Regions from separate parts of the uncultured Spongiibacter sp. genome, predicted to be linked through region 1. Evidence: predicted binding sites of a transcription regulator. Region 1 holds the regulator's gene; each other region holds the start of a gene.

Region 1 (10,073 bases):
GCGCAGCGGTGAGCGTCAACCTGAATGACGCGTTGGAGCATCTGGAGAAGGCCTCTCGTCAGGGAGTGCAGCTGGCGGTGCTGCCAGAAAATTTTGCCTGTTTTGACAGTGGTTCAGCGCTGGCCGAATTGGCTTGCCGGGAGCAGCACGCAGAGATACGGGGGCGGCTGGCCGAGCAGGCTAAACGTTTGGGGATGTGGATTGTCGCGGGAACGCTGCCACTGCCTGCGGCGGATGGTCGTTGTTATGCCAGCTCGCTGGTCTTCAATGACAGTGGTGAGTGTGTCGCCGATTATCGCAAGTTACATTTGTTTGATGCCGACGTTGGCGATGCACAGCAACGCTACCGGGAGTCGGAACGCTACGCTCCCGGTGAGCGACCCTGCGTTATTGATACCCCCTGGGGGCGGCTTGGCGTAGCGGTCTGTTACGACCTGCGCTTTCCCGAGTTGTTTCGCCTGATGCTCGATGACGGGATGGAATTGTTGGCGCTACCGGCGGCGTTTACGCGGCGCACGGGGCTGGCGCATTGGTTGCCACTGCTGCGGGCGCGTGCAATTGAAAATCAGGTAGCGGTTATTGCAGCAAATCAGGGCGGTATTCACAGCGCGCGCCGAGAGACATCCGGAGGTTCCTGCGTGATTGACAGCTGGGGGCGCGTACTCGCCGAACTCGGCTTTGGCGCCGGTATTGCGACAGCTGACATCGACATGGCGGCGCAGCGAGCGCTGCGTCAAGAAATGCCAGTGTCGCAACACCGGCGATTCTAGTTTTACGCCTGGCTTTCTTCTTCGTTGGCAATTTGCTGAAGTTCGCGCAGGTAGCGAAAGAGCTTGCGCGCTGCTGCGGGCGGCTTATTCGCCGTTTTTTCTTTGCCAGCTTGCATGAGTAATTGGCGAAGTCGCTGTCGATCAGCATTGGGGAAACGTTGTAGTGCGGCGTCGACGCCCTTGACGCCAGCGGCTAGCATATCGTCTCGCAAGTCCTCTAGCTCGTGAAAGCGTCGCGCCAATGCTTTTTGCCCTTGCTCCTGTTCAAGCAGGGCGGCTTCAATGCCGCTGGCATCAATGCGGCGCATCAGTTTGCCGATGTACTGCATTTGCCGGCGAAGCCCCTCGCGGCTCTTAATCCGCCGCGCCGTGGCGATGGCTTCCTCAAGGTCGGGATCGTTGATGGGAACCCGGGCCAAGTCGGCATTGCTTAAGCCCACGAGGCGACTGCCCAGTTTTTGCAGGGCTTCCATTTCGCGCTTCAGTGCGGTTTTACTCGGGCGTTCTTGATCGTCTATATCGGTCACAATAACGGTTGCTCTATCGGCTTGGCTTGAGTGGAACTCAAGCGTAAAAATACGTGGCTAATCCAAGGAAGGACATAAAGCCGACAACATCGGTAACCGTAGTTAACACTACGCCGCCAGCTAACGCGGGATCGATGTTCAGCGCCTTCATTACCAGCGGCAAAATGGCGCCGGCCAGTGATGCGGTGATCAGGTTAATTACCATGGCGGCGGCGATAATGGCGCCGATTAAGGGGTCGTTAAACCAGTAACTGGCGGCCAGCGCGACAATGAGTGCCCACAGCAGCCCGTTCATGAGTCCTACCAGAACCTCTCGATTGATCAGCCAGCGACTGTTATTGCGGCTGATATGGCCAAGGGCCATCCCGCGAATCACCACGGTTAAGGTTTGTGTGCCGGCGACACCGCCCATGCTCGCGACAATGGGCATAAGTACGGCCAGTGCGACGACTTTTTCAATGGTGCCTTCAAAAAGGTTGATAACACCGGAGGCAATAAAGGCCGTTAACAAATTGATGCCGAGCCAAATGGCGCGGCGCGGCGCGGTGGTCATTACCGATGCAAAGGTGTCTTCGTCTTCATCCAGACCGGCCATACTCATCAGTGAGTGGTCGGACTCTTCGCGGATAACATCGACGACGTCATCGATGGTGATTCGGCCAAGCAGCAATTGATTGTCGTCGACCACGGGGGCACTGACCCAGTCCCGCCGCTCGAAGAGGTTGGCAACATCGCGCGCAGGCATGGACGCCACAATGGGCTCAACTTCGGTGTCCATGATTTCACGAACGGTAACGCTGGGGTCCGAGACCAGCAGTTTCCGCAGCGACAGTGAGCCAATGAACTGGTCATTACGGTTAACGACCAGCAGGCTATCGGTCATTGCGGGAAGCTCTTCGTGCCGCCGCAGGTAACGCAGCGCGACATCCAGGGTGATGTTCGGCCTTACAGTGATGGTGTCGGTGTTCATCAGACCACCGGCACTGTCCTCGTCGTAGGACAGTATGTGCTCGACGCGCACCCGGTCTTGATGGTCCATCGACTCCAGCACTTCGCGAATCACGCGGTCCGGAAGTTGCTGGAGTATATCGGCGATATCGTCGGTTTCGAGGCCCTCGGTGATCGCGGCGACTTCCTCGGCATCCATGTGCCGCAGGAACTGACTCTGCACCTCGTCGCTCAGGTGCTGGAGAATGTCACCCTCATTTTCGGTATCGACAAGTTGCCACAGCACGCCCCGTACTTTTTGCGGTGTTGACTCAATAAGGTGGGCGGCATCGACGGGAGGCAGGCCGTTGAGCATACGCCGAATTTGCAGAAACGCGCCGGAGCCCAGAGCTTCATTCAGTAGCTCTAGGCGGCTTTCAGCTTGGGGCTTTTCTGCGGTTTGGGCCATATAGCTCTCTGCGTTGCGTTCGGCTTTCTGCTGGATAGCAGTCACACAGTGTGGCGAGAATTATCCTTTAATCTTCGCTGGGCAACAATTGCAGACGGGCGAAATCGCGCTGAAATGCGCAGTATTTGATTTATTCGCCTTCGTCAAAGCGGCGTTCGATCAAGTCGACGAGAGCGTCCAGGGCTGCTTGTTCGTCTTCCCCTTCGCAGCGAATGTGCAGTGTCATGCCTTTGCTGGCCGCGAGCATCATTACCGACATGATGCTTTTTCCGTCGACCCATTGCTGCCCCGCCGACACCTGAATGCGAGAGGCAAATGCGGTGCTGGTGGTTACGAATTTGGACGCAGCACGGGCGTGAAGGCCGAGTTTATTGATGATAGGAATTTGGATTTCTTGCATCGCCTTGTCCAGCCCAGGTTAGTGCTGAAGTTCGCGGTGGCGAACTTGCAGGCCAGGACAGGTGTCGCGAAGCGCCTTAGCCAGCTTTTCGGCCATGTATACTGAGCGATGTTGTCCACCCGTGCAACCGATCGCGATGGTGAAGTAGCTGCGACCGGCAGATTCTATCTCAGGCAGCCAGCGCAGCAGGTAAGTGAGTATGTCGCTATACATCTGTTGGACTTGCGGCTGGGCATCGAGGAAGTGCTGAACGGCCTCGTCGCGGCCGCTGAGGCTGCGCAGTGCCTCGTCCCAGTGAGGGTTGGGGAGCATGCGCAGATCGTAGACCTGGTCGGCATCAATGGGTAGGCCGCGCTTAAAGCCGAAGGACTTTAGTTGTAGTGCCATGCGGCTAGCGTCGACGCCGAGAACGCGGTCACGTATGGTGGCGCGCAATTGATGCACAGTCATGTCGCTGCTATCTATGGTCAGCGATGCCTCGGCGACAATGGGCTCCAACAGCGCAGACTCTTGCTTTATCGCGTCGCTAAGCGGCTGGGAGTCGGTGCTCAGTGGATGCCGTCGACGGGTCTCGCTAAAACGCTTAATGAGCTTGTCGTCGCTGGCATCCAAAAAAAGAATACGCAAGCTGGCCAGGCTTCGAACTTGTTTGCACAGTTCTTGGAAGCGGGCGAGCTCCGTTTGTGAGTTTCTCGCATCGATACAGACAGCAACCTGCTGATGAACTTTCAGTGTGCTTTGAGAGAGTTCGGTAACGAGTGCGGGTAGCAGTGACACCGGCAGGTTGTCGATGGCGTAGAAACCTTCGTCTTCGAGCTGGTGCAGCGCCGTGCTTTTGCCCGAACCTGAGCGGCCGCTGAGAATAATAAGCTTCACGCCTAGCTCGCTACCGCACGTTCATAAAGACTGCTGTCGCTGTCTGCGCTGCGAAGCTGCTGGCGGAAAGCGTCATCGTTGAAGGCGTTGGCCAAGCTTGCCAACACTTTAATGTGTTCGTCGTGTGCTTCGGCAGGAACGATCAACGCAAACACTAAGTCCACGGGTTGATCGTCTATCGCTTCGAAGTCGATAGGCTCGGCAAGTTTAAGCAGCATGCCGGTAATTTCGGTGCACTGCTGGCTGCGACAGTGGGGAATCGCAACCCCGTGCCCGATACCTGTGCTTCCGAGTCGCTCGCGGGCGAGCAGTTCGTTGAACAGTTCGTCGGCGTTGAATTGCGCATTATCCTCACTGACAAAAATAGAAATTTGTTCCAGTAGGCGTTTCTTGCTGCCCACAGACGTACCGCAGTGGGTACGTCCGGGGCTGAGTATTGAATCAAGGGTCATGTTTACGTTTCCGGAACATCCCCGGGCCTTTAGTGGCCCAGGTTTTTCTCCTTGTGTTTAATAAGCTGGCGATCGAGCTTGTCGGTGAGGCTGTCGATGGCCGCGTACATATCCTCTGATTCACAGGTGGCGAACAGATCGGCGCCAGCCACATGTACGGTGGCTTCAGCTTTTTGAACCAGCTTTTCTACTGACAAGGTAACGTCGGTATTGGTGATATTGTCGAAGTGCCGTTGCAGCTTGGCGAGTTTGTTGTTGACGTAATCGCGAAGTGCCGGGGTAACTTCAACATGGTGACCACTGACGGTTATTTGCATATCTTGCTCCTTCATCGCTGAGAACATCCGGCGCCTCCCGGCGCGTTGTTTGGGCCTTTTGGGGCCTTATTAGACCAGTCTTTTCCGTTCGTTAGAGGGCGGAATGACTAGTGATTCCCTGTACTTTGCAATGGTTCGCCGGGCAACTTTGATGCCTTGCTCGGCCAACAGTTGGGTGATTTTGCTGTCGCTTAGCGGTTTTTTGGGATTTTCTGCGGCAATTAATTTTTTGATTAGTGCACGAATCGCCGTGGAGGAGCATTCTCCTCCGGTATCGGTCGAGACGTGGCTGGAGAAAAAATATTTGAGTTCGTAGATGCCTCTCGGGGTATGCATATATTTTTGCGTGGTAACCCGTGAGATCGTCGATTCATGCATGCTCACTGCATCGGCGATATCGTGGAGCACTAGCGGTTTCATCGCTTCGTCGCCGTACTCCAGGAATCCGCGCTGGTACTCAACAATCTTGGTGGCGACTTTCATCAGTGTTTCGTTGCGGCTCTGCAGACTTTTAATGAACCAGCGCGCTTCCTGGAGGTTGTCGCGAATATAGTCTTTGTCGCTGCTGGTGCCGCTGTCTTTGGCTAGCGATGCGTAGTGGCTGTTAATTTGTATTTTCGGGGCGATGTCCGGGTTTAACTCAACCAGCCAGCGGCCTTCTTTTTTGCTGACGAATACGTCTGGTACCACATACTCCGTTTCGTCGTTACCCACGCAGTCACCAGGAGTGGGGTTCAGCGTTTGAATGAGTGCCAGGGTGTCGCGCAGTTGGTCTTCTTTTAGCCGGCAGCGGCGCATGATTTGGTTGTAATCACGGTTGCCGAGCTGCGGCATATGCTGCTCGACAATCTGCAGCGCTTCAGTCAGGTATGGGGTGTCTGGGGAGAGCTGTCGAAGTTGAATCAGCAAGCATTCTTGAAGGTCCTGGCCGCCAACACCTGGGGGGTCAAACTGCTGGATGAGGTGAAGGACGGCATTCACTTCTTCTATTTCGATATCGTCGTCGTCGAAGGCGTCCACCAGCTCTTCGGGGCTGACGGTGAGCCGCCCTTTTTCATCGATCGCGTCGATGATGGCATCAGCGACGATGCGATCAAGTTCTGAAAGCCGGCTGAGGTTGAGTTGCCAGCGCAGGTGGTCCTGGAGCGACTCTGAGCTGCCGTGGCGATAGTCATTGTTGTAGTCGTCGTCGGCGCTACCGGCCGTGGAGGAGCTAGGTGCGGAGCTTTGGTAGACGTCTTCCCACTGGCTGTCTACCGGCAAATCTTCGGGGATGTCGCTGCGCTCGGCCCATTCACTGTCAGCGTCGTTGCTGGGCGCCTCCTCAGCAGAGGTCGTTTTGCTGTCAGCCTCATTGGCGTTACTTTCGCTCTGGCTGTTGCTGCTCTGGGGTTCCGGGCTGTCGCTGTCTTCCTCTACTTCCAGCAGGGGGTTGGAGTCCAGTGCCGACTGAATTTCCTGTTGAAGGTCGAGGGTGGAGAGCTGTAATAAACGAATCGCCTGTTGCAGCTGGGGCGTCATGGTCAGCTGCTGACCGACTTTTAGCTGGAGCGATTGTTTCATAGGCAATGACTTCTACTACAACCATACCTGAGGGATTAAATGCCGTTATGTAGCCATAAACGACGATGCTTCAGGGTCAGTGTAGTCCCGCAGCCGCACCGCTGCAATAGGCGTTTAAAGCAATTGCTGTGCCGATTTTTTGATCAAAGGGTAAATGTGTCGCCGAGGTAGATGTCCCGCACGATTTGGTTGTTGAGCACGGCCTCGGCATTGCCCTCAGCAACGATGCGACCTTCGCCAACTATGTAGGCTTTTTCGCAGATATCGAGGGTTTCTCGCACGTTGTGGTCGGTAATTAGGACGCCGATGCCGCGCGCCTGCAGGTGGCGAATAATCTGCTGAATATCGTTCACCGATATGGGGTCTACCCCGGCAAAGGGCTCGTCGAGCAGAATAAAACTGGGCTCGGTGGCCAGTGCTCGTGCAATTTCTACTCTGCGCCGTTCCCCGCCCGAGAGCGCCATACCCGGCGATTGGCGAATATGGGCAATGTGAAATTCTTGTAGCAGTGCATCGAGCTTTTCTTTGCGTTGCTTGCGGTTCAGGTCGCTGCGGGTCTCCAATATCGCCATGATGTTGTCAGCGACGCTCAGCTTCCGAAATATGGATGCTTCCTGAGGGAGGTAGCCGACGCCGTGTTTGGCCCGACCTTGGATGGAAAGCGGTGTCAGGTCTTTGTCGTCGAGCTGAATGCGGCCGCGGTCGGCGTTGACGATGCCGACGATCATGTAAAAACAGGTTGTTTTTCCCGCCCCGTTGGGACCCAACAAGCCGACTATTTCACCGCTGTTAATACTCAGGGAGACGTCTTTGATTACCTCTCTGCCTTTGTAGGCTTTAGCGAGGTTGCTGGCTTTCAATACGGGCATGTTAGCGGGGAGTCTCCGGGGTGTCGGGGGTGGTGCTTGGAGCAGGGCTATCGGTATCACTCACGCCCTGCTGAGGCTGTAGGGTCATTTGTACCCTGCCATCGAGTTTGTGGCTGCCGCCATCGGCAATGACCATTTGCTTGCGCCCGCTGTATACAATGCGATCGCCACTGATCTTGGAGCCCTGATGTCGGATGGTGGCATCTTTTTGCAGCAGGATTTCCTCGGCATTTAGGCTGTATTCTATGAGTCGGGCACTGGCGACCACGACGCCTTCCCCGGCGCGGGGTTGTTGCTCAAAATGGGCGGGGCTGCCATGGGCAATAACCTTGGTTACTTTTCTGTCAGCCTCGACAATAATCAGCTTGTCTGCGCGAATAATCAGGCTGCCCTGCGACATATTGACGTTGCCCGTGTAAATGCCGCGATTGTTTTCATAGGTGGCTTTATCTGAGCTGAGGTTGATGGCCTGGCGGCGGTCATCGGGCAAGCCGTGCACGCTGCTGGCGAGGCAGAGCAGGGCGCTAATAGCGAAGGTGCGTAGATTATTGCGGTTCATAGTGTCCTTTTACCTTCGCGAGCAGCTCGACTTTCTCGTTAACGAGGTCGGCCGTCATGCCCTCCGACTGGGTTTCGCCATTGGGTAGTTGCAGTCGCAGTGGCTGATCCGTTGCTACCAGGCTTTGCTCCAGGTCAATGCTGAGTTGCTCTGTGTGGATTTGTGCTTCGCGAATTAAGTCTTCAACAACAACACTGCCACGCAACTGCAGTTGTTGGCCATTTTGTGACAGTGTGCCGGTAATGGCTTGCGCCGTCCACGGCCGCTGCTCGCCGATATTGCCGATGTAGAAGGGCTGATTGAGCTGGATGTTGCCCGAGGAAATCATGCGTTCGGCACTGTCGGCGCGCCAGCGGTATGCCACATTGCCGTCTTGGCGATATTTCAAGCCTTCGATGCCCTGTAGGTGGGAGTCAACATCGGGGATGGCTTCGAAGCTGTCAGTCAGGCTCAATTTCCCGCTCTCACTAAATTGCGTGAGGTAGATCACGGTGCCCGCGATAGCGGCCAGTACCGATAGGACCGATGCAGCGTTGATATTGAATGACGGCGCAGCCATTTACAGGAACTGCTCAAGTGCGTCGTTGAGCTTGCCTTGAGACATCAAAATAAGCTCGGCGATCTCTCTCACAGCGCCACTGCCCCCTGCGGCACGCGTTTGCCAGTCGGCATGGCGAGCGACGAAGTGGTGACCATTGGCGACGGTAATGCCCAGGCCCGCTGCTCGAATCGCGGCTAAGTCGGGTAAATCGTCACCCACGTAGGCGATTTGATCGTAGCTTAGCTTGAGGTCTTGGCGCAGTTCTTCGAGTGCCGTGCCTTTGTCTTCCCTGCCTTGGTAGATTAACTCGATGCTCAGTTCTCGCGCGCGTCGCAGCAGCAGTTCAGAGGTTCTGCCGGTGATTATGGCGGGGCGGATGCCGGCGTCGCGCAGCAGTTTAATACCCAGCCCGTCAAGGATGCTGAACGCTTTCATTTCCTCGCCGCTATTGCCAAAGTAGAGGCTGCCATTGGTCAGTACGCCGTCGACATCCATTGCCAGTAGGGTGACCGTTTTTGCTTTTTCGAGAATGGTTTGCATGGTGTTCCCTGTTTTAGGCGACGCCGGCTTTAAGCAGGTCGTGGGTGTGGATCACGCCTACTGGTTTTGCGTGATCGTCCAGAGCGACCAAGACGGTGATTTTATTATCTTCCATAATGCGCAGTGCTTCTGCGGCCAGTGTGCCGGGCTTGATGCTGCGGCAGTTGGCGGTCATCACGTCGTCTATTTTCGCTTGGTGAATGTCAATGCCGCGGTCGATCGCGCGCCGCAAGTCGCCGTCTGTGAAAATACCCGCCAGGCTGCCGTCTTCATTGAGTACCGTGGTCATACCCAGCGCTTTACTGCTCATTTCCAGCAGGGCATCGCTGAGCTTGGCGCCAGTATTGATGTGCGGTATGGCTTCCCCGGTGTGCATAATATTGTCGATCTTCAGCAGCAGGCGTCGACCCAGCGCGCCGCCGGGGTGAGAGAAGGCAAAATCATCGGCGGTGAAGCCGCGGGCCTCCAGTAACGCGATGGCGAGCGCATCGCCCATTACAAGTGTTACGGTCGTGCTGGATGTCGGGGCAAGATTCAGTGGGCAGGCCTCTTGTTCTACGCCGACGTCGAGATGGACATCCGCGCTGCTGGCGAGCTCCGAGTTGGGCTTTCCCGTCATGGCGATCACGGGTACGGCCAGCAGCTTAAGCAGCGGGATCAGGGTGACCAGTTCTGCAGTTGACCCCGAGTTTGACAGGGCTATCACCACGTCGCCGGCGGTAATCATCCCCATATCGCCGTGGCTGGCCTCCCCGGGGTGTACAAAAAATGCGGGGGTGCCTGTACTGGCCAGGGTCGCCGCCAGTTTGTTGCCGATGTGGCCCGATTTACCCATGCCGGTGACAACGACTCTGCCCTTGCAGTTTAGAAGAAGTTCGCAGGCGCGATTAAAGCTGTCATCGATACGCTCGCCGAGCGCGTCGACGGCGTCTCCTTCCATGCGAATAACGCGTTTAGCAGTGTCGAGATAAGAAGATGCCATCGTTGGGAGGAAACCTCGTTATTGCAATAATGCCGTTAAGCGGCGGCTAATTTTCGCTATGATAATTTCCAATGTGAAAAATTAACAGGTTTACCTCGTCGTCGTGCGGGGAGCCAATTCCGTAAACTGCTGTCTTAGCAAGGGTGTAGGGCAGGCTATTCGCGGTAATGCGGGTCGTGGCTTAACTATCGGAGATAAAAAATGTTCAAACAAATGCTTTTGGCGCTGGGTTTGGTGGTATTTGCGGGCGCCGTGTCGGCGGCTGACGCACAGCGCGGGCC
Region 2 (10,073 bases), on a different contig from region 1:
ATATTACTGGGTAGCGAAGGCCTTCCGACAAAGCTGCTAAGCTTTCAGCCTACATCGCATTGAGCCCCGCAGGGCTCGCACAGTAAAAGGACCTCTGCCTATGCACCCCACAATAAAAAGTTGGCACCAACTGCTAAGCCGCCGCGATACAACCGGCTTGGAAAATTTACTCGCCGATGACGCAGTATTTCACTCACCCATCGTCCACACCCCGCAGCGCGGCAAAGACATGACGGCACTGTATTTATCCGCGGCGTTTCAAGTGTTAGTTAATGACAGTTTTCACTACGTACGCGAGGTCGAGGGAGCCAATGACGCGGTGCTGGAATTCGCGGTCGTCATCGACGGCGTTCAGGTCAACGGTGTGGATATGATTCGCTGGAATGCAGAGGGAAAAATCACTGACTTTAAAGTGATGCTGCGACCACTCAAAGCGATTAATTTGATACACCAAAAAATGGCAGAGATGCTGGAGGCGCTAGCTTCGTAAACTGCGATTAACAGGCGCTGGCAGCAAGGCCCCAGCGCCTCGGCCCGTTAGGGGATAATGCAGAACATGGTGATGACGACGCCGGCACCGGCAAACCATACCAAGCTGCGCAGGGCACCCCAGTTAAGCAAATAACAAGCGGTGTAAAGCACACGAATCGCCACATAGGCCATGGCCAGTAAATTCAGGGTATCCGCAGGCGCATTGGAAAAGTGCGCAATGATCACCGCCGCCGCAAACAGCGGAAAACTCTCAAAGCTGTTGTTCATTGCCGCAACGGCTCGCGCGGGGCGCCCTTCCAGTTGCGCTAACCACTGGCGCGGGTGATTGTTGTCGTAGGACTTGCCACCAACCTTGCCCCCTTTGGCCAGCAGGCCGGTCAGCGGTGACATCATTCCCGCAATCAGTACACACCATAGTGCTATTGTCATTGTTTTCCCCTTAGCGATTGATTAAGTGATTTATCGTTATTGAGGTGCCCTAATCATTGGGCCCCGGCTTCAGTAAACAGCGCAGCCAATTCAAGGTGCCGTTTTTACCGAGCACCATTTTGTCCACGCCATCAAAGAATTTTTGCAGCCCCTGTGGATCGGCAAAGTAATCGGCACGGGTTTTCATCGGGCGCTCGGGATCGAGCTGCTTGACCACTTTGGCAGGATTCCCCGCCACCACCACATTGGCCGGCACGTCGCGAGTAACCACCGCCCCGGCGGCAACCACGCTGTTATCACCAATCGTCACGCCCTTTAGAACGGTGCTGTGGTCACCCAGCCACACATTGTTGCCAATATGCACCGGCTTGACCTCCTCACTGCGCGCAGTGCGGTCGTAGATGTCGTGCCAATCGCTGTCGGTAATGTAGACGCCATTCGCCATCATCACGCTGTCGCCGATCACGATTTCATCACTGGCGGAGATCCGCCCGCCGGGGCTGATTAATACATAGTCGCCAATGCTGATGCGCCCCTTGTCGGGTTCGCGCCCCCACACGCCGATCTTCACTCGCGCTTCTGGCTCTGCGATCACGGTGGCGCAGCGGCCAATGGAAACGTTGGGCCCGGATATGGAGATATACCAGGGTTTCATAAACGTGGGATAATCACCCAACGCGTCACAGGCGGGCCGCAGAAAATGCAGGGTGTACCAATGCCTGAAACGCAGATAATTTTTCTTCACCCAGTAGGGGCGCCGATCCTGACGCATAGCGAACTCGCACTGTTGTTATTGCCGCACAGTGTCGCAGGGCTTGATGAGGGTAGCAATTCCAACAAGGTTACCAATTCATGAAAAAAACCAGCGATGGCCGGCAGTCACGGCGCATCGAAAGCAGCCAGACCGCCATTCACGAGCGCTTGGAAGAGGTGGTGCACAAACACCTTCACCACGCCTTTTTAAAGCCCTATGCAAAGCACAATCAGCAGGCGTTTGACGAAGCGAATACGTGGCTGCAACAACAGTGCAGTCCTCTTATTATCGATTCGTTCTGCGGTGTCGGTGAAAGTACCTGGCGACTGGCTGAGCGCTATCCTGATTGCGCCGTTATCGGTATCGATAAATCCGCAGCCCGTCTCGACAAGCATAACTCGCACTGCCATCACGCCAGAGACAACTACCTGTTAGTGCGCGCGGATGTGGACGACTTCTGGCGGCTGGCCTGCGAGGCCGGTTGGCAGGCCGACGCCCACTATTTGTTGTATCCCAACCCCTGGCCCAAGCCCGGGCAGCTTAGTTACCGGGTGCATGGCTCGCCCTTATTTCCCAGTCTGTTAACCCTGGGTGGACAAATTGAGCTGCGCAGCAACTGGCCGGTATACGTACAAGAGTTTGCCCACGCGCTGAAAATAGCGGGTAGAACCGCAGAACTCGGCACCTTTGTTGCTGAACACCCGCTCACGCCTTTTGAAAGGAAATACCAGCTCGCTGGCCAAACGCTGTGGCGATGCACCAGCGCCAATTAAGCGCAAAACAATGCTGAATGCAGACGTAGGCGTTATACTCGGCGAGCGATGAATACAGATGACAACACCATGAGCAGCTCCGCCCACGACGACAAGGTTTGGCAAAGTATCCGAGAGGAAACCGCCGCAGAAGTTGAACGCGAGCCTGTGCTCGCCAGTTTCCTGCACGCCACCATACTCAACCACGACCGCCTTGAAGATGCCCTGAGCTATCACTTGGCACATATGCTGGACAGCCCCGCTGCGTCGAGCCTGTTGGTCCGAGAAGTGATCGATCAGGCATTTGCCGCTGAGCCCTGCATTCGCAAAGCATTGCGCGCCGACCTGTGCGCCGTGCTGGAGCGCGATTCAGCCTGCAGCTTGTTGTCAGTGCCCTTCCTGTATTTTAAGGGTTATCACGCTCTACAGTCCTACCGCGTTGCCCACTGGCTGTGGCGCCAGGGCCGCAGCTCATTGGCGCTGTTTTTTCAGAACCGCATAAGCTGTGAGTTCGGTGTCGATATTCACCCTGCCGCAAAAGTGGGACACGGGGTATTGATGGATCACGCCACCGGTATCGTGATCGGCGAGACCGCCGTTGTCGGCAACAATGTTTCACTTATGCAGTCGGTGACACTGGGAGGAACGGGCAAGGAACATGGCGACCGCCACCCCAAAGTGGCAGACGGCGTGTTGATCAGCGCGGGAGCAAAAATCCTCGGCAATATTCGCATTGGCGAAGGCTCCCATGTAGCGGCCGGCAGCGTGGTGTTAAAAGCCGTACCGCCGCACAGCCTCGTCGCTGGCGTGCCCGCCAAGGTGATTGGCAAACCCGATACCGAGGCACCGGCCTTATCCATGAATCACAGCGCCTGCTGCGACGATTAAGGCTTGTACGCGAAAACATATAGTCTGCTGCGACAATGGCTGCTCAACCACAATTAGGGCGAATGCCCTGAGCGCGCGCCTGCTGGTACAGCGGCGCCGCTTTTTTCTGTTGGCGTTGCAAGTCGTTAATCCGGGTTTGGTGAGAGGGGTGGGTCGACATAAACTCGGGCGGCTGGCCATTGCCGGCGGCGCTCATGTTTTTCCATAAATCGATACTGGCTGCCGGGTTAAAGCCCGCTCGCGCCATCAGGTCTACCCCCAATACATCAGCTTCAGACTCCTGGGCGCGGCCGTAGGGCAGCACCAAGCCATATTGCGCACCGAGCCCCAGCATACCCATCACCGTGGCTTTCTGTGGGCTGTCGCCCAGCAACACCGCCAGCAGCTGAGCACCAGTGCCGGTAACGCTTTGCAACGACATTCTCTCTGCACTGTGGTGAGCCAAGACGTGGGCAACTTCATGTCCGAGCACGGTTGCCAGCTGGTCGGCATTTTTCGCGACACTAAAGATGCCGGTATGCACGCCAATTTTCTTACCGGGCAGCGCAAAGGCATTGGCAGACTTTTCCTCAAACACCGCCACCTCCCAACTGCCGCGCCACTGTGCAGGTAAACGCGCCGTGATTGCATCGGCAACACAGGTGACGTAGCCGTTGACCTTGCCATCGCGATTGACCGTCATCTTCTGCTTCATTTCATCGAAGGCCGCGACACCCATCTGCGACATTTCGCCATTAGAAAACAACATTATTTGTCGCCGCCCAGTCGGAGACTCAACGCAGGCAAGCAGGGTAAGTACGGCGGCAGCAAGGGCGACAATCCGTATTGTTTTCATTCCTTCTCTCCAAAAAGCGGCAATCTATGAGTACGTTTGATACGTTGTACATTATGGCACAGGCTCCAGCCTGGCTGGCAATCACCTTAACTGAGGACGCCCCGTGAGCGAAGTGTGTGACTGGTGTGGCAGTGACGAGCAATATCGACACTACCATGACGACGAGTGGGGAAGGCCCTGCAGAGACGACAACAAATTATTCGAGTTTTTGATTCTCGAGTCCGCTCAAGCCGGACTCAACTGGCTAACGATACTGCGCAAGCGCGAAGGCTATCGCAGGCTGTTCGCCAATTTCTCCGCGCCGCATGTGGCGGCATTTACGCAGGCCGATATTGAACGCTTAATGGCCGACCCTTCGATTATCAGAAACCGCATGAAGATAGAAAGCGCGATCAATAACGCCCAGCGCTTCATTGAAGTGCAGCAGGAATATGGCAGTTTCGCCCACTACCTGTGGGGCTTTGTAGAGCACAGACCGATTCAAAATCAATGGCAAAGCCTGGCCGATGTCCCGGCCACTACGCCGCTTTCAGATAGCATTAGCAAAGATATGAAGAAGCGCGGCTTCCGCTTTTTTGGCAGCACGATCTGTTACGCCTATTTACAGGCGATGGGCTTGGTTAATGACCATATAGTCACCTGCCCGGCTCACCAACAATGTGCCGCCCTGGCCTGATGCTGGCTCGGGCACTAATGGCCTCCAGCGTGGACTAATTACCGTATACTCTATTTAGGCGCGGCACAGCGCGACAAGGGGCTTCCACATGACAACCACACGAATTGCACTCAGCCTGCTCACTGCCTTGCTAGTCAGTGCCTGCAGCAGCACGGATGTACGCACCGACTACAATCCTCGCGCGAACTTCGCTAGCTATCAGCAGTACAGCTGGTCTGAAGACAGCGGCGCCGACAAAAGTGTCTCACCGTTTATCGCCGAACAAGTCAAAAGCGCGCTGAAAACCCGACTGGATGCCGGCCTGTATAAGCTGCGTCCTGACGGCGCAGATTTCCTGGTGCGCTACTACATTGCCCAGGCGGCCAACACCATTGACCGCAGCCCGCGGCTGGGGATTGGACTGGGCAGTTTCTCCGGAAATTTCGGCCTTAGCACCTCTGTCGGCGTGCCGCTCGGCAAGGACAAAGTCAATCGCAATGTGCAAATTCTTATCGACTTACTGGACGGGTCCAGCAAAGCATTGAGCTGGCGCGGTTCACTGGTCATTGAACTGGACGACCAGGACCCCAAGGTTAACCAAGCTCGAATAGACAGTGCCGTTGGCGAAATTTGGTCGCAATTTCCGCCGCGCTAACGCTGCGGCGCTAGCGATTGCGCCAGGGAAACAAGCCTGCCAGCGCCTCTGCTGACATTTCCCGTAGCAAAGTCATATTGCGCTCGGGGATGCCGTGGATGTCAGGGTGACTGGCCACCGCCGCGGCTACGCTGTCCTCGCGCAAGAGGTGGAGAATTGGCCACGGCGCCCGGTTGCTGTAATTTGCCGGATCGCTTGCCTCGCAACCCTCGAAACAGTACTCGGGGTGAAAACTGGCCACTTGAAACTGCCCGCGCCAAGGGCTGCTCTCCAGCAGGTCTTCAACAATACCAACAAACTCCCAGTAATCGTCAAAACTCTCTTGCAGTGCTGGCACCACCAGCAGGCTGGTTTCCAGTGTGCCGGGGTCGGTGTCGGCCAATTTCATCAGCTCTGCATAACACCGTTCGAGCAGCGCCTGCGGATCTTGCTCATCGGCAACAGCAATGCGAATGCTTCCCTGCTGCCTGGGCCTCGCCGCAAAGGGGCACAACTGCTGAGCAATCACTACTGAGTCCAGCCAATCACTCACTTCAGCCACTATTTGCGCCTTACCCGCCGCGACGTCCGACATGTTCTTTTCTCCAATTGTTCAGGCCGCCAGTATACCTTCCAGCCCGTCGTAATATAACTGATCGAAATTTGGCCAACCCGCGCTAGACGGATTCGCCATAAGCAGAGCCAGCTGCGCGCCAAGCGCGTAATGTAGGTACTGCTACACTTACATTGAGCACAAGCGAGGTGTCAGCGGTTTAACACATTCGGCGTTCTCGCCGCGAATAAGATTGGGAGCAGTCAATGAAAAGATATTTCTTTCTGGCGGACAATCTCGACAAGTTAGCCGCCATTGAACACGATCTGGAAGAGAACGGCCTGTCCCGTCCTCAAATTCATGTACTCAGCCACGATGATAGTGGTGTCGCCCAGCGTAAACTCAACGAGGTGGAGGCGGTACTGCGCAAAGATGTTGTGTTTGCCATGCAGCGCGGAGCACTCATCGGCCTAGGTGGCTTCGCCCTAGTGTTAGCGAGCGCTCACTATTCTGGCGTGACGCAGATTGCCGGCTGGACACCCTTTGTTTTTCTGGCAATCGTGGTTCTGGGCTTTTTCACCTGGGAAGGCGGCTTATTCGGTATTCAGGAGCCTCACCACGACTTCAAGCGCTTTGAACAAGCACTGAGTAGCGGGCGACACCTGCTAATGATCGATGCGGGCAGTCGTGAGCAAAGCGCCCTGAACCGCGTGACCGCACACTACCCCGAGCTGGAATTCTCCGGCACCGGGGAAGGCGCTCCGGCGTGGGTAATCGGCTTGCAGAACCGCTGGCGGCACTTTGTTGAGGTTATGCCCTGAGCCGGCACAAGACAGCCATAAAAAAACCACGCTTAGCGTGGTTTTTTATGCGTTGTTTAGCGGTGGTATTCCGGCGACAACTCTCTCACCGCGTTGATAAAGGCCCCCGCATGCTCGGGGTCGACCTCCGGCGTGATACCGTGGCCCAGGTTGAAAACATGACCCACACCACTGCCATACTCGGCGAGAATGGTCGCCACTTCTTCACGAATCCGCTTGGGTGAGGCGCGCAGCATAGCGGGGTCCATATTGCCCTGCAGCGCCACTTTGTCGCCAACCCGTTTGCGCGCCGCGCCAATATCCGTCGTCCAGTCCAGGCCCAGTGCATTAGCGCCGGTATCGGCCATGCTCTCCAGCCACTGGCCACCATTTTTCGTGAACAGAATTGCGGGTACGGCACGGCCGTCGTGCTCTTTGATCAAGCCATCGACGATCTGCTTCATATAGCGCAGGCTAAACTCTTGGTAGGCGCGGTGCCCCAACGCACCGCCCCAGGTATCAAATATCTGCACCGCTTGCGCACCGGCGCGAATCTGGTCATTCAAATAAGCGGTAACGCTCTGCGCCAGCTTGTCCAGAAGGGCGTGCATGGTTTCCGGCTCATCGAACGCCAGCGCCTTGCAGCGCCCGTGGTCTTTCGAGCCGCCGCCTTCTACCATATAGGTGGCCAGTGTCCACGGGCTGCCAGAAAAGCCGATAAGCGGCACGCGACCATTGAGGGCGCTGCGAATCGCTCGCACGGCGTCACAGACATAGGTCAGGTCGTTTTCACCATCGACAACCGGCAGCGCCTCTACGTCAGCCATGCTGCGCACCGTTTTGCGAAAGCGCGGCCCCTCTCCGGTTTCAAAATACAGTCCCAGGCCCATGGCGTCGGGAATCGTCAATATATCCGAGAACAGGATAGCGGCATCGAGCGGGTAGCGCTCCAGCGGCTGTAGGGTCACTTCACAAGCCAGCTCTGTGTTTTTGCAAAGCGACAGAAAATCGCCCGCTTTACCGCGTGTCGCCCGATACTCAGGCAAATACCTGCCAGCCTGACGCATCATCCATACCGGCGTGTAATCCACCGGCTGGCGCATTAACGCCCGTAAAAACGTATCGTTTTTCAATTCACTCATGGCACCATCACCTTGCTTCAAACACGACGACGCCGAGCACGGTCGGCACAGCAATGCTGCTACAACCGGGCTCGGCGTCCGTCGTTGGCTATACTTTCAGGTAGTCGAGAATACCTTCTGCAGCTTGACGACCTTCCCAGACTGCAGTTACCACCAAATCGGAACCGCGTACCATATCACCCCCAGCAAACACTTTGGGGTTTGTGGTCTGGAATTTAAACAATTGTTGCTCGGGCGCCTTAACGCCGCCCCAGGACTCCAGCTCAACCTGCTGATCCTTTAACCACTCTGGCGGGTTCGGCTGGAAACCAAAGGCAACCAAGACCACATCGGCAGGGATAATTTCTTCACTACCGGGAATCGCTTCCGGGCGGCGGCGGCCATTCTCATCGGGCTCACCAAGCTGAGTGGTTACCACTTTTACGCCTTCAACTTTGCCGTTGCCAACAATGGCAACAGGTTGGCGATTGAACAAGAACTCCACGCCCTCTTCACGCGCATTTTGCACCTCGCGACGCGAGCCGGGCATGTTTTCTTCGTCGCGGCGGTAGGCACAGGTTACGCTTTGCGCACCTTGGCGGATCGACGTGCGGTTACAGTCCATTGCGGTATCACCGCCACCAAGCACAACCACGCGCTTACCATTGACGCTAATGAAGTCGCCGGCATCCTTTTCCCAACCCATGTTGCGATTGACGTTAGACACCAAGAACGGCAGTGCGTCGTACACGCCGTCGAGGTCTTCGCCCGGGAAACCGCCCTTCATGTACTTATAGGTACCCATTCCCATGAACACGGCATCGTAATCGGCCAGCAGTTGCTCCATGGTGATGTCGGTGCCGATGTCGGTATTCAGGCGGAACTCCACGCCCATTTCTTCCAGCACGCGACGACGACGCTGCACCACGGACTTTTCGAGCTTGAACTCGGGAATACCAAAGGTCAGCAAGCCGCCGATCTCAGGGTAGCGATCAAACACTACAGGCTTCACGCCGGCACGCACCAGAACGTCGGCACAACCAATGCCCGCAGGCCCCGCACCAATGACGGCAACTTTTTTGTCGGTCCATACACGCTTGGACATGTCCGGGCGCCAGCCCAGCTCCAACGCAGTGTCGGTAATGTATTTTTCCGTTGAGCCGATGGTTACCGCGCCGAAGCCGTCGTTCAGGGTACAGGCACCCTCGCACAGGCGGTCTTGCGGACACACACGCCCACACACTTCCGGCAAGCTGTTTGTCTGATGGCTTAATTCTGCCGCCTCAAACAAATTGCCCTCACTCACCAACTTTAACCAGTTGGGAATAAAGTTATGTACCGGGCACTTCCACTCACAGTAGGGGTTGCCGCAGCCCAGGCAGCGGTGCGCCTGATGCTGAACTTCCTCTTCTTTGTAAGGCTCGTAAATTTCTACAAAAGCCTCGCGGCGCTGCACCATATCTTTCTTGCTGGGGTCTTGGCGACCCACATCAAGAAACTGAAATGTATTCTGCAAACGTTCAGCCATATCTTCTACCTCTTCGCTACGCGGCTACTTATTCCGGACGCCGTCTGGTGGTTTCCAGCAGGCGGCTGAGGCTTGCTGCTTTTGGCTTGATCATCCAGAACTTGCCGATGTAGTCGTCGAAATTATCGAGAATATGCTGCCCCCAGGCACTGCCTGTTTCCTCAACAAACTCTTCGATATTGCCGCGCAAATGAGCGCGGTAAGCTTCCAGTGACTCAGAGGTGATCCGGCAGATCTCCACCAGTTCACTGTTATAGCGATCTACGAAGGTGTTCTCTTCGTCGAGTACGTAGGCGAAACCGCCCGTCATACCCGCACCAAAGTTCACCCCGGTGTTGCCCAACACGGTGACGTTGCCACCGGTCATGTATTCACAGCAGTGGTCACCGGCACCCTCAATCACGGCATGAGACCCGGAGTTGCGGACTGCGAAACGCTCACCCGCCGTACCTGCCGCAAACAACTTACCGCCGGTCGCGCCGTAAAGGCAGGTGTTGCCGATAATAGAGGTTTCCTGGCTGGCAAAGGCACTGCCACGCGGGGGATATATCACCAGCTTACCGCCCGCCATACCTTTACCCACGTAGTCGTTGGCATCGCCTTCGAGGTACATATGCAGGCCGCCCGCGTTC
Region 3 (10,073 bases), on a different contig from region 1:
CATGCGACCTTGCCCGGTGTTGTTGGTGCTCTGCATCGTCGCATCGATGGGGGGGAAGCGAAATGAAACAGTTAATCGCCAAAGACCCCGCATCAATTGCTGTTCGCGATCTTGCTACGCGCGTTGCCAGGACGGATGCCACGGTATTGATTTGTGGGCAGAGCGGCGTCGGCAAGGAAGTTTATGCCCGCTACATACATGCGCAATCGCGCCGTGCTGACGGCCCCTTTGTTGCGGTGAACTGCGCCGCGATTCCGGAAAACATGCTCGAGGCCATGCTGTTTGGTTATGAGAAGGGCGCGTTCACCGGGGCGATAAGCAGCCACGCGGGCAAGTTTGAGCAAGCCCAGGGCGGAACGCTGCTGCTGGATGAAATCTCTGAAATGGATATTGGCTTGCAGGCCAAGTTATTACGTGTGCTGCAGGAAAAGGAAATTGAGCGTCTTGGTAGCCGACGCAGTATGAACCTGGACGTGCGCGTCATCGCGACCACTAACAGGGATCTGCGTGAGGCCGTATTGGCCGGCGAGTTTCGCGAGGACCTCTTTTACCGCTTGAATGTTTTTCCCCTTTGCCTGCCCGCCCTGTGTGAGCGCCGGGAAGATATCTTGCCGCTGGCCGAACACTTTCTCGAGCGCGATGAGTCTATCGACAGTGCGCAGTCGGTGCTCACTCACGATGCCCGCGAAAAACTACTTAGCTACGTGTGGCCGGGCAATGTTCGCGAGCTCGACAACGTTATTCAGCGCGCGTTGATTTTGCGCCAAGACCACCGTATTAGCGAAAGAGATATCCAGTTTGAGCAGGGTATGCAGCTGTTTTCCACGGCGACAACTGGCAGCGCCAGCGCGCCGTTGGATGGTTTTATGCGAGATCAGGAACGCCAGAGAATTAGCGACGCCCTGCGCCAGGGCCGCTCAAAGAAAGAAGCGGCCGAAATTCTCGGTATTAGCCCGCGCACCTTGCGCTACAAATTAGCCAGGCTGCGCGAGCAGCAATGCCTGCAAGGTTAATGGAGAGTTGTCATGTCAGACGGAATGAAAGTTGACTCTATCCTCAACCAGATACGTGCGCTGCGCGAGCAAAGCGCGATGCCAGGTGCCGCCGATGTGCGGGACCCGGGGCGCATTGATGCGGCACCGAAGGTCGATTTTTCGCAGATGTTGCAGCAGTCGCTTCAGGGGATTAACCAAACTCAGGCGAACGCCAGCCAGTTGGCAACGGCGTTTGAGCGCGGCGACCCGAATGTCAGCATCACCGAGGTGATGGTGAATATGCAAAAGGCCCAAGTCTCGTTTAAGGCCGCGGTGGAAGTGCGAAATAAGGTCGTTGACGCCTATAAAGAAGTGATGAGGATGTCAATGTGACAACGAGCGTGCTGCGTGTAAGAAAGGGTTTGAGTCATGGCTGATTCGCAAAGCATTTCTGTTAACAGTGTGTTGCAAAGCGCCGCCAAAAACGACGTGCTGCGCCAGCTGCTGATTCTGGTCGGTATCGCCGCCAGTGTTGCGCTGGGTGTTGCTGCAGTGTTGTGGTCGCAAAGTGGTGACTATCGTGCGTTGTACTCCTCACTACCGCCGGAGCGCGCATCGTCAGTTGTTGATGCGCTGAATGTGGCGGGAATTCCTTATCGTATTCAGGATTCAACCGGCGCAATAATGGTTCCAGCGGAGCAAATTTATGATGCGAGAATCCGTCTTGCCGGACAAGGCCTTGGTAAAGACGGCAGCGGTATGGCCATGCTGGAAAAGGAGCAGGGCTTTGGCGTTAGCGAATTTATGCAGTCAAAAAAATACCACTACGCGCTGGAGCAGGAACTCGCCAGCACCATAGAAAGCCTGCAGCAGGTACGCAGGGCAAGGGTGCATTTGGCGATCCCCAAGCAATCGGTATTTGTGCGTGACCGCAAAGCGCCGAGCGCATCGATTATGTTGGATGTGTACCCCGGCAGCGAAGTCTCTAAGCGCAATGTCTCGGCCATTATCAATCTGGTGGCGAGCAGCATCGGTGGTTTGAATGCCGAGGATGTCACCGTGGTGGACCAGCTGGGGCAGCAGCTCAATGAAAGCCGCAGTGATGGTGATCAACTGGAACTGAGTGATAGGCAGTTCACCTATCGCCGCCGCATTGAGCAGGCGTACGAAGAGCGGATCGCCGATTTGATCCGGCCCATCGCCGGCTCCGGCCGCGTTAGGGTAACGGTGGCCGCGGATGTGGATTTCAGCAGTGAGCAGGAAAGCCGGGAAAGCTGGAACCCCGACCGACAGGTGGTGCGCAGTGAACAGATTAACGAACAGCTCAATGGCGGCGCCGCCCAGGGGCGCGGTGTGCCGGGTGCCCTGTCGAATCAACCACCGCCAGCGGGTGTTGACGGCGAGGGTGGTGAGCAGGCGAATGCTGACGCCGGTAATCGCTCGGTTATTCGCAACTACGAAATCGAGCGGGTGCTGGCGCATAGCAGTAACCCCAGCGGCAGCTTGAAGAAACTCTCGGTCGCGGTACTGGTGGACAATCACCGCCGCGTGAACGAGGCAGGGGAAGTCGTCGTGGAGCCCATGACCAACCCAGAGCTTGAGCGCATGACATTGTTGGTGAAAGACGCAGTGGGCTTCGAAGAACAGCGCGGCGATCGGGTGACGGTGATGGCGGCAGATTTTCGCGAAACCGTAACCTTCGACGAAGAGGCGACGGGTCCTGCGATCTGGGAGCAGCCCTGGTTTGCGAATTTGGTGCGGCAGGTGTTGGTTGGCGTTGCCTTGCTATTCATCGTGTTTGCGGTGCTGCGGCCCAGCGTGAAAACCTTGCTGCAACACAAGGCGCCTGCGCCGGTGGCGAGTGCGGACGAGCCGGGAATAAGCGGCGAGCTGCAACAGCAGCCAGTGGCCGCTCTTGGGGCGCCGAACGCGGGGGGCTACCCTCAAGGCATTAGCTTTGAGCAGCAGTTAGGCGATGTTCGTGGAATGGTTGAAGAAGATCCGCGCCGCGTGGCGCAGGTCGTTAACAGATGGGTGACTGAAGACAATGGCTAATGCAAACGCCAGTGGCGCGACGGCAGCGCCAGCAATTCCCGGCTGTGAAAAGGCTGCGTTGTTATTGCTAATGATGGGCGAGAACTACGCGGCCAAGGTGCTGCAACATATCTCGCCCGACGATGTCGAGCGTATCGGTTCGGCAATGGCAAATATCAAACGTGTTGATAACCAGCGAGCGGTGGAGGTTGTTAAGGACTTTCACGAGAGTGCAGCGTCTGAAAATTCGCTCGCGGTTGGCGTTCAGTCCTATGTCCGCAAGATGTTCACCAATGCCTTGGGTGAGCAAAAAGGCGGCAGTTTGGCCAAGCGCGTACTCGGCGACGAGGCTGGCAGTGAAATGGATGAACTGCGCTGGGTTGAGCCTGAAGCACTGATGCAAATGCTCAAAGACGAGCACCCGCAAATGATCGCCATTACCCTCGCTCATCTGGAGCAGGAGCAAGCAGGAAAAGTACTGGCGCAGTTTCCCGAGGCGGTGCAAAACGATGTGGTGTATCGCGTCGCGAATATGAAAACGATTCCCGATGCGGCGATGACCCAGCTGCAAAATGTATTGAAGAAAAAACTGTCAGTAACGGCCAAATTAAAGAGCCGGGATATCGACGGCGCGGCGGCAGCGGCGGGCATTATCAACGGCTTGGACAGCGACGCCGAGACACGCATTCTCGATAGTGTTGCAAAAAATAATCAGGAGCTGTCGACCAAGATTCAAGACCTGATGTTTGTCTTTAGCAACCTGATTAACATCAGTGACAAGGGCATGCAGCAGTTACTTCGTGAAGTGTCTTCTGACCTGCTGCCAATTGCCTTAAAAGGCGCCTCAGAAGAGGTGCGCGAAAAAATTCTGCGCAATATGTCCAAGCGCGCACGAGAGATGTTAGTCGACGATATGGAAGCGCGTGGGCCAATAAAAATCAGCGAGGTTGAGCAGGCGCAAAAAGAGATCCTCACGATTGCACGTAGCCTGGCCGATAGCGGCCAAATTGATTTGGGTCGCGGCGGTGATGACTACATTTAATCAGCGACAGGCTGAGGTGGAACGGTGACAGCGGGCTTCCAGCAATTTATTCCCAGAGACGTCGAGACGCCGGTGGCAGAGCCGGCAGTCGACCAGGCGACGCGACCAGCCAACAGTTGGCAGCTACCTGAAATGCGCGGTGGCGCCAGCAATCGTAGTCGGCCGGCCCCAGCGACTGACGCGCCAGCGGAGCTCGCCGATGAGGTCGTTGACGAGCTGGCCACGCTGCGTGAGCAAGCGCGACAGGAAGGCTTTGCCAAGGGTGAAGCCGAGGCGCGTACGCTGCTCGCTGAACAGAGCCAACAACTGCAGTTGGCAATGGCGGCGCTGCGCGAGGCGCAGGCCTGGCTAGAGGGCGAGGTGCAGAAAGAGGTCATATTGCTGGCCCAGGAGTTGGCACAGGCGCTGATTGTGAAAGAGATCGACGCTGATCCCGAGATTGTAACCCTGGCGGTAGAGCGCGCCGTTGCCATGCTGCCCTCGGCAGAGGGGCATATTCAGCTGCAACTGCACCCCGCGGATGCGCAGCTGCTCAGGGACCATGCGGCCGTTGCCGAGCCACTCGCAGCTGCTTGGGACATTAGCGAAGATGCTGATATTCGCCGCGGCGGCTGCGTGATCAAAAGCCGAACCTCGCAGGTGGATCAGCGCACCGACAAGCGCTTGCGGGCCTTGCTTGAACAGGTACTCATTGATGAATCTGGTCAAAACTAAAGCCGAAACACAGCACGCTCTGGTCTCGCAACTGCGTGGCTTGCGTGAGCGCTTACATCACATTGAAAACACCGAACCCGCGGCTGAGGGGCAGTTGCGGCGTATTGTTGGCACTTTGCTAGAGGCTGAAGGCTGCAAGGCCGCTATCGGTGCCTATTGCGAGGTGGAGACCCTCGACGGCCAGTGGCTGGAAACCGAAGTGGTTGGCTTTGCCAGCGATCATCTGTTGCTAATGCCCACCGGCGAACTCCGCGGGGTGATGCCCCATGCCCGGGTGAGGCCGATTCGTAAAAGCTCCAACATAGCCGTCGGTGATGGCCTGTTGGGCAGGGTGATCGACGGCGCTGGCGAACCGCTGGACGGTCGCGGCCCGCTGCGCTGCGAACAGCAGCGCCCGCTAAACTCTCCCCCGATCAATCCACTGGTCAGGCGCCCCATACACCAGCCCCTGGATGTCGGTGTGCGAGCGATAAACGCCATGCTTACCGTGGGGCAGGGGCAGCGACTGGGTCTGTTTGCCGGCAGTGGTGTGGGTAAGAGTGTGCTGCTGGGAATGATGACGCGTTATACCAATGCCGATGTAGTGGTGGTTGCCTTGATCGGTGAGCGTGGGCGCGAAGTGAAGGATTTTATCGACAATATTCTCGGCGGCGATGAAATGCGCAAAGCGGTGGTGATCGCGACACCTGCCGACCACCCGCCACTGATGCGTTTACGGGCAGCCTGGCTGGCCAGTGCGGTGGCCGAGCACTTTCGCGACCAGGGTAAGCAGGTGTTATTACTGATGGATTCGCTAACGCGCTTCGCGCAAGCTCAGAGGGAAATTGCGCTGGCGACCGGAGAGCCGCCGGCAACAAAGGGCTACCCACCGTCGGTGTTTGCTCGCTTACCTGCCCTGGTGGAACGGGCCGGCAATGGTCGGGAAGGTGGTGGTTCGATTACGGCGTTTTATACCGTGTTGGCAGAAGGGGATGATCAAAACGACCCCATTGTCGACTCCGCCAGGGCGATTTTGGATGGACACATTGTGCTGTCTCGAAGTCTGGCGGATGCGGGGCATTTTCCCGCGATTGACGTAGAGCGTTCCGTTAGTCGCGCAATGAACGACATCACCGACAAGGCTCATCAGTCGATGGTGCGTCAGCTGCGACAGCTGATTTCGCTTTACCAGCAAAATCGCGACCTGATTAGCATTGGTGCCTACCAGCGTGGTACCGACAGTCGAGTCGATCAAGCAATAGCACTGTGGCCACGCATACAGGCGTTTTTGCAGCAGGATTTTGATGAGTCGGAGGGCTTTGACCAATCCCTCGACAAACTCGCTGAAATTGTCACCTTCAATGATGACAGCAATTTGCAGGACACTATCATTCAGTAGTGCTCTGCGCCGGTAACCGGGGACGTTCGCTATGAGTCATGCAAAGAAGTCACAACGCCTCAAGCCCGTGCAGGAATTTGCCGAGCGCGAAGAGCAAGAAGTGGCGCAGCGCTATGCCGCGGTTCAACAGCAACATCAGCAACAGCGAGATAAATTGACCGAGCTGCAGCAGTATTACGATGATTACCGTCGCGCGACGGAGAGTCGTCACTGTGACCTTAAGCATCTCCAGGAAAGCCGCTTGTTTCTCTCCCGCCTGGCGCAGGCTATTCGTCAGCAGAGCGATACAGTGGCGCGCTGCGCCGCACAGCTCGACGACATACGCCAACAGTGGATGACCGCGCGCCAACATAGTATGAGCATGGAGCAGCTGCTGGAGCGTTATAAGCGCGTCGAGCGTCGAGAACAGGATGCCCGCGAGCAGCGAGAGAGTGATGAGCTGTCATCGCAACGCTTCGTGTGGCGCCAGCGTCACGCCTAATCTGAACGGGCCAGTCAGCCTTACTATTATTCCCCTCTATCCTACCCCTTGCTCGGGCTTTGATACTCACGCGAGCCAATCACTTTGCGGAGCCATTGTGCGCGGTATGCCGAAAGTCCGCATTGGCACATCAATTGCTGTAATCCACTCAGTGACGATAACTTGGCAGCCGCCATTATCGCTGTGTCGACGCCATGCGGGACGTTTCCGCGCAGGGCTATCGGACAAAATGGGATGAAAATATGAATACTGTACAGGCCATTTTTGCATCACTTACCCCATCTGCTGCGGGAACATCGCCGGACCTGGAGGGCCTGCCTCTGAGCGACGGCGACGCCTCGCCGCTAGCGGCTTTCAGCGATTTACTAGCCGCGCAACAAACGCCTGACGCGCCGGTTGAGGGGATTAGTTTCGACCATTTGTCCGCTCAGGCGCTGGCGCGATTGGCGGGTGACGAGGCCGAGCTGCCGAGCCCTCAGGATGAATTAGTTCAGTCGTCTGATTTACTGAAGGCCGATGGTGGCGAGGGCGGCCAGCCCTTGCCGCTAATCGGTCAACCATTGCCGCAAAGCAGTACTGTGCTGCCGCCGCAGTTATCCTCTTTTGGCGCGGTGGCTGAAGCAATTCGCAGCCAGCGTCCTGTTGCGCAGAACATAGAGGCGCAAGTGGTCGATGCAGCAAGTATCTCGCCCAGTACGCCGGTTAGTCCATCGCCCGGTGCATTGCAGACCAAGCCGCAAATACACAGTGTTGCCATAGCTGCGGACCCGGCTGCTCAACATGCTGCAGCGTCAATGGCGTCGGCGCCCATAGTGAATGCGCCAGTGACGCCGCGCATCGCCAGCGCGCCACCGGCCATTGAGGTAGCGAGTGTCGATGCGGGTGCCGACAGCCTGGAGTTTGCGGATCTGACACGGCAGTTAACTATCCGACCAGCGCCGCCAGCTGATCGGGCAGCTGTTCAGTTCACCATTAGTCAAAACCCCATTGACGACCCCGCGTGGAGCCAAGCGGTGGCATCGCGCATACAGTGGATGGGCAGTACCGGAACGCAAACCGCACAACTGCAGCTGAACCCGGAAGAGCTGGGAGGCATCCACGTACAGTTGAGTATGCAGGGCGACAAGGCGTCGGTGCAGTTCCAAGCCCAGCACAGCGAAACCAGCGAGTTGATCGAACGTTTGATGCCGCGGTTAAGCCAGGCAATGGAGCAACAGGGCATGCGCCTGGAAGAGGTCAAGGTGAGTCACCAATCCGCCTGGGCCGACGCACAGCAACAGCAGCAAAGTCAGCAGTTTTCTGACCGCGCTCAGCGCGGCGTGGTGCATTTCTCCGGTGATGCGGAGCCCGCTAGTGAGCCAGAGGCCAGCCGAGAAGACAGCGCGCCTAAAGGGTCTTCAAGAGGGGATTCGGCGGTAGATGACTATGCATAACTAACCCCAGCATAGCTAATACCGGTATAGCTAACCCCGGTATAGTTAATTCCGACTTAGCTCACCCCGGCGTAGTGAATGCTAGCGCTGGCAAATCTTCTCGCGCCTGTCGCCACCACTGAGGTTTAGACAGGCGCCGATCTGTTTGAACGTCTTCTCTTCACTTGCCGCCAATGGGCGGCCGCTGGCCTGCCAAATTCTTGGCGCGAGGGCCTGAAGTTAGCTTAACCTTATGAAATAAAAGCAAAAAAATATCTGGCATAGCCTTTGCAATTTTCTCTCTACGCGACATGTATTCGTTGGTTTTTTGGCACCTCACCGGTGAGAGAGAAGGGCAAAACGCAATGTTTAAAAACAAATTCGTATTGATTGGCTTGGTCGTTGTGCTGCTGGCGGCAACCGCAGGGGGAACGTGGTTTGTGATGCGCGGCAGTAATGAACCTGCTGCAGAGGCAGAAGCTGCCGTACCGGCCGTGAAGGCGCCGATCATTCACAGCCTGTCACCTTCATTTGTGGTCAATCTCTTTAATGAGCGGTCTACGCGCTTCTTGCAGGTAGACGTTGAGGTTATGAGCCGCGATGAAGAAGTGATCTCAAAACTTGAAGACTACGAAGTTCGCATTCGCCACGAACTCATCATGATGTTCAGCAGTTTGACGAAGGAAATGATTAACAGCCTCGAAGGCCGCAAGGAAATACAGGCCATGACAGTGGCGACCATCAACAGTGTGCTCGAAGCGGAAACCGGCAAGGGCGGCATTGAAGATGTGTATTTCACCAAATTTGTGATGCAGTGAGGGCGCTGCCATGAGCGGTGTACTGGACCCCGAAGAACTCGAAGCGCTGATGGATGAAGAGCCAAAGGCGAACGACGACGGCAAATACAACCTCGCGCGACAGGATTACGCCGTTCAGCGTCTGATCCCCACCTTGTCGCTCATTCAATCCCAATTTGGCAACGCGGCGGTTGAGCGTGTGCGAGAGTTTGTTAGCAGCGTTGAGAGCATTCGCACCGATCGCATTACGGTGATGAAATTCGACGAGCTGCAAAACACGCTACCCGCGCCCTGCAGCATTTCCTTGATCTCGGGTATGCCGCTGAGCAGCGACTTGTTGATTGCCTTTGAATCGGAGCTGGTCTTTAACCTGGTGGATCGCTATTTCGGCGGTCATGGCGGCGAAGCCGATGCCGCGCGGGAGCAGTTTTCCACATCCGAAATCAGCTTTATGGAAATTCTGGTCGGCGCATTGCTACCGGATATCGCGGTGGCGTGGAAGTCGGTGATGAAGTCTGCCCCCGCTGTGTCCAGCCAGTGTACCGACCCGCGCTTACTCGAAGGCTTTAACGAAGCGGACTCACTGGTCGCGACACGATTCGAGGTTTCCATTGGCGAATTTACCGGCGGGCTGTGGTCGGTAGTGCCCTGGAGCGCCATTGATGCCGTACGCGACAGCCTGGCAGACAGCGGCGCATCCACAGGCAAGAAGCCCGCCAGTGAAGAGTGGCGCAGCCGTCTTTCGCAGCGGGTGGAGGAAGCGCCGGTTGAGCTGGTTGCCCAGCTTCCCAAAACGCAGTTGAGCCTCCAGCGTGTTGCAAACCTTAAGAAAGGCGATGTGATCCCGCTGGTCAGTGCCGAGGATGTGCTGCTCTGCGTGGCCGGGCAGGCGCTATTGAAAGGGCATTTTGGCAGTCACCAAGGTCAACTGGCCGTGCAGATCACAGGTTCTGCCAGCGCCAAGAAACCGATGCAGGAAGGGTAGGAAAGGACTATGGCAAACGATTTGAATTTGGACAAAATCCTCGACGTCAATGTGGATGTATCGGTGGAAGTCGGCCGGACGCGCATGAGCATTCGGGATATCAAAGCGCTCAATCAAGGCGCGATTATCGAACTGGATCGGGCTGCCGGCACCCCCTTGGACGTGCTGGTAAATGGCACCTTGGTGGCGCGTGGTGAGATCGTCGTCGTCAAAGAGAAATTTGGCATCATGCTGACTGAGGTGCTCGGGCAGGATG

Evidence for each region. The regulator sigma-54, encoded in region 1, starts transcription at its own class of promoters, with help from an activator protein. The targets are predictions, from matches to a motif close to TGGCACANNNNTTGCNNT.
Region 2: a site for sigma-54 is predicted at 6,138-6,155, ahead of ABNS66_RS13105 (DUF1415 domain-containing protein). Genes of this name have one in related genera too.
Region 3: a site for sigma-54 is predicted at 6,747-6,764, ahead of ABNS66_RS02635 (flagellar hook-length control protein FliK). Genes of this name have one in related genera too.

Annotation. Positions count from the first base shown of each region.
Region 1 is NZ_CAXGPO010000025.1:15,893-25,965, reverse strand. It holds gene ABNS66_RS11405 (carbon-nitrogen hydrolase family protein) at 1-770, shown strand, start outside; gene yjgA (ribosome biogenesis factor YjgA) at 773-1,297, opposite strand; gene mgtE (magnesium transporter) at 1,335-2,693, opposite strand; gene ABNS66_RS11390 (HPr family phosphocarrier protein) at 2,824-3,093, opposite strand; gene rapZ (RNase adapter RapZ) at 3,112-3,969, opposite strand; gene ptsN (PTS IIA-like nitrogen regulatory protein PtsN) at 3,972-4,421, opposite strand; gene raiA (ribosome-associated translation inhibitor RaiA) at 4,451-4,738, opposite strand; gene ABNS66_RS11370 (RNA polymerase factor sigma-54) at 4,808-6,301, opposite strand; gene lptB (LPS export ABC transporter ATP-binding protein) at 6,445-7,170, opposite strand; gene lptA (lipopolysaccharide transport periplasmic protein LptA) at 7,172-7,729, opposite strand; gene lptC (LPS export ABC transporter periplasmic protein LptC) at 7,716-8,288, opposite strand; gene ABNS66_RS11350 (HAD hydrolase family protein) at 8,289-8,810, opposite strand; gene ABNS66_RS11345 (KpsF/GutQ family sugar-phosphate isomerase) at 8,824-9,792, opposite strand; gene ABNS66_RS11340 (ABC transporter substrate-binding protein) at 9,994-10,073, shown strand, end outside.
Region 2 is NZ_CAXGPO010000034.1:3,857-13,929, reverse strand. It holds gene ABNS66_RS13150 (hypothetical protein) at 1-63, shown strand, start outside; gene ABNS66_RS13145 (nuclear transport factor 2 family protein) at 101-490, shown strand; gene ABNS66_RS13140 (MAPEG family protein) at 538-921, opposite strand; gene ABNS66_RS13135 (acyltransferase) at 971-1,693, opposite strand; gene ABNS66_RS13130 (SAM-dependent methyltransferase) at 1,774-2,448, shown strand; gene cysE (serine O-acetyltransferase) at 2,497-3,315, shown strand; gene ABNS66_RS13120 (M48 family metallopeptidase) at 3,359-4,150, opposite strand; gene ABNS66_RS13115 (DNA-3-methyladenine glycosylase I) at 4,254-4,826, shown strand; gene ABNS66_RS13110 (DUF4136 domain-containing protein) at 4,915-5,460, shown strand; gene ABNS66_RS13105 (DUF1415 domain-containing protein) at 5,471-6,034, opposite strand; gene ABNS66_RS13100 (NAD/FAD-utilizing enzyme) at 6,259-6,813, shown strand; gene hemE (uroporphyrinogen decarboxylase) at 6,870-7,934, opposite strand; gene ABNS66_RS13090 (FAD-dependent oxidoreductase) at 8,023-9,441, opposite strand; gene gltB (glutamate synthase large subunit) at 9,470-10,073, opposite strand, start outside.
Region 3 is NZ_CAXGPO010000003.1:42,084-52,156, reverse strand. It holds gene ABNS66_RS02675 (hypothetical protein) at 1-66, shown strand, start outside; gene ABNS66_RS02670 (sigma-54 dependent transcriptional regulator) at 63-1,013, shown strand; gene fliE (flagellar hook-basal body complex protein FliE) at 1,026-1,367, shown strand; gene fliF (flagellar basal-body MS-ring/collar protein FliF) at 1,404-3,029, shown strand; gene fliG (flagellar motor switch protein FliG) at 3,022-4,050, shown strand; gene ABNS66_RS02650 (FliH/SctL family protein) at 4,075-4,764, shown strand; gene fliI (flagellar protein export ATPase FliI) at 4,745-6,142, shown strand; gene fliJ (flagellar export protein FliJ) at 6,174-6,623, shown strand; gene ABNS66_RS02635 (flagellar hook-length control protein FliK) at 6,866-8,056, shown strand; gene ABNS66_RS02630 (flagellar basal body-associated FliL family protein) at 8,401-8,853, shown strand; gene ABNS66_RS02625 (FliM/FliN family flagellar motor switch protein) at 8,864-9,817, shown strand; partial or broken gene fliN (flagellar motor switch protein FliN) at 9,833-10,073, shown strand, end outside.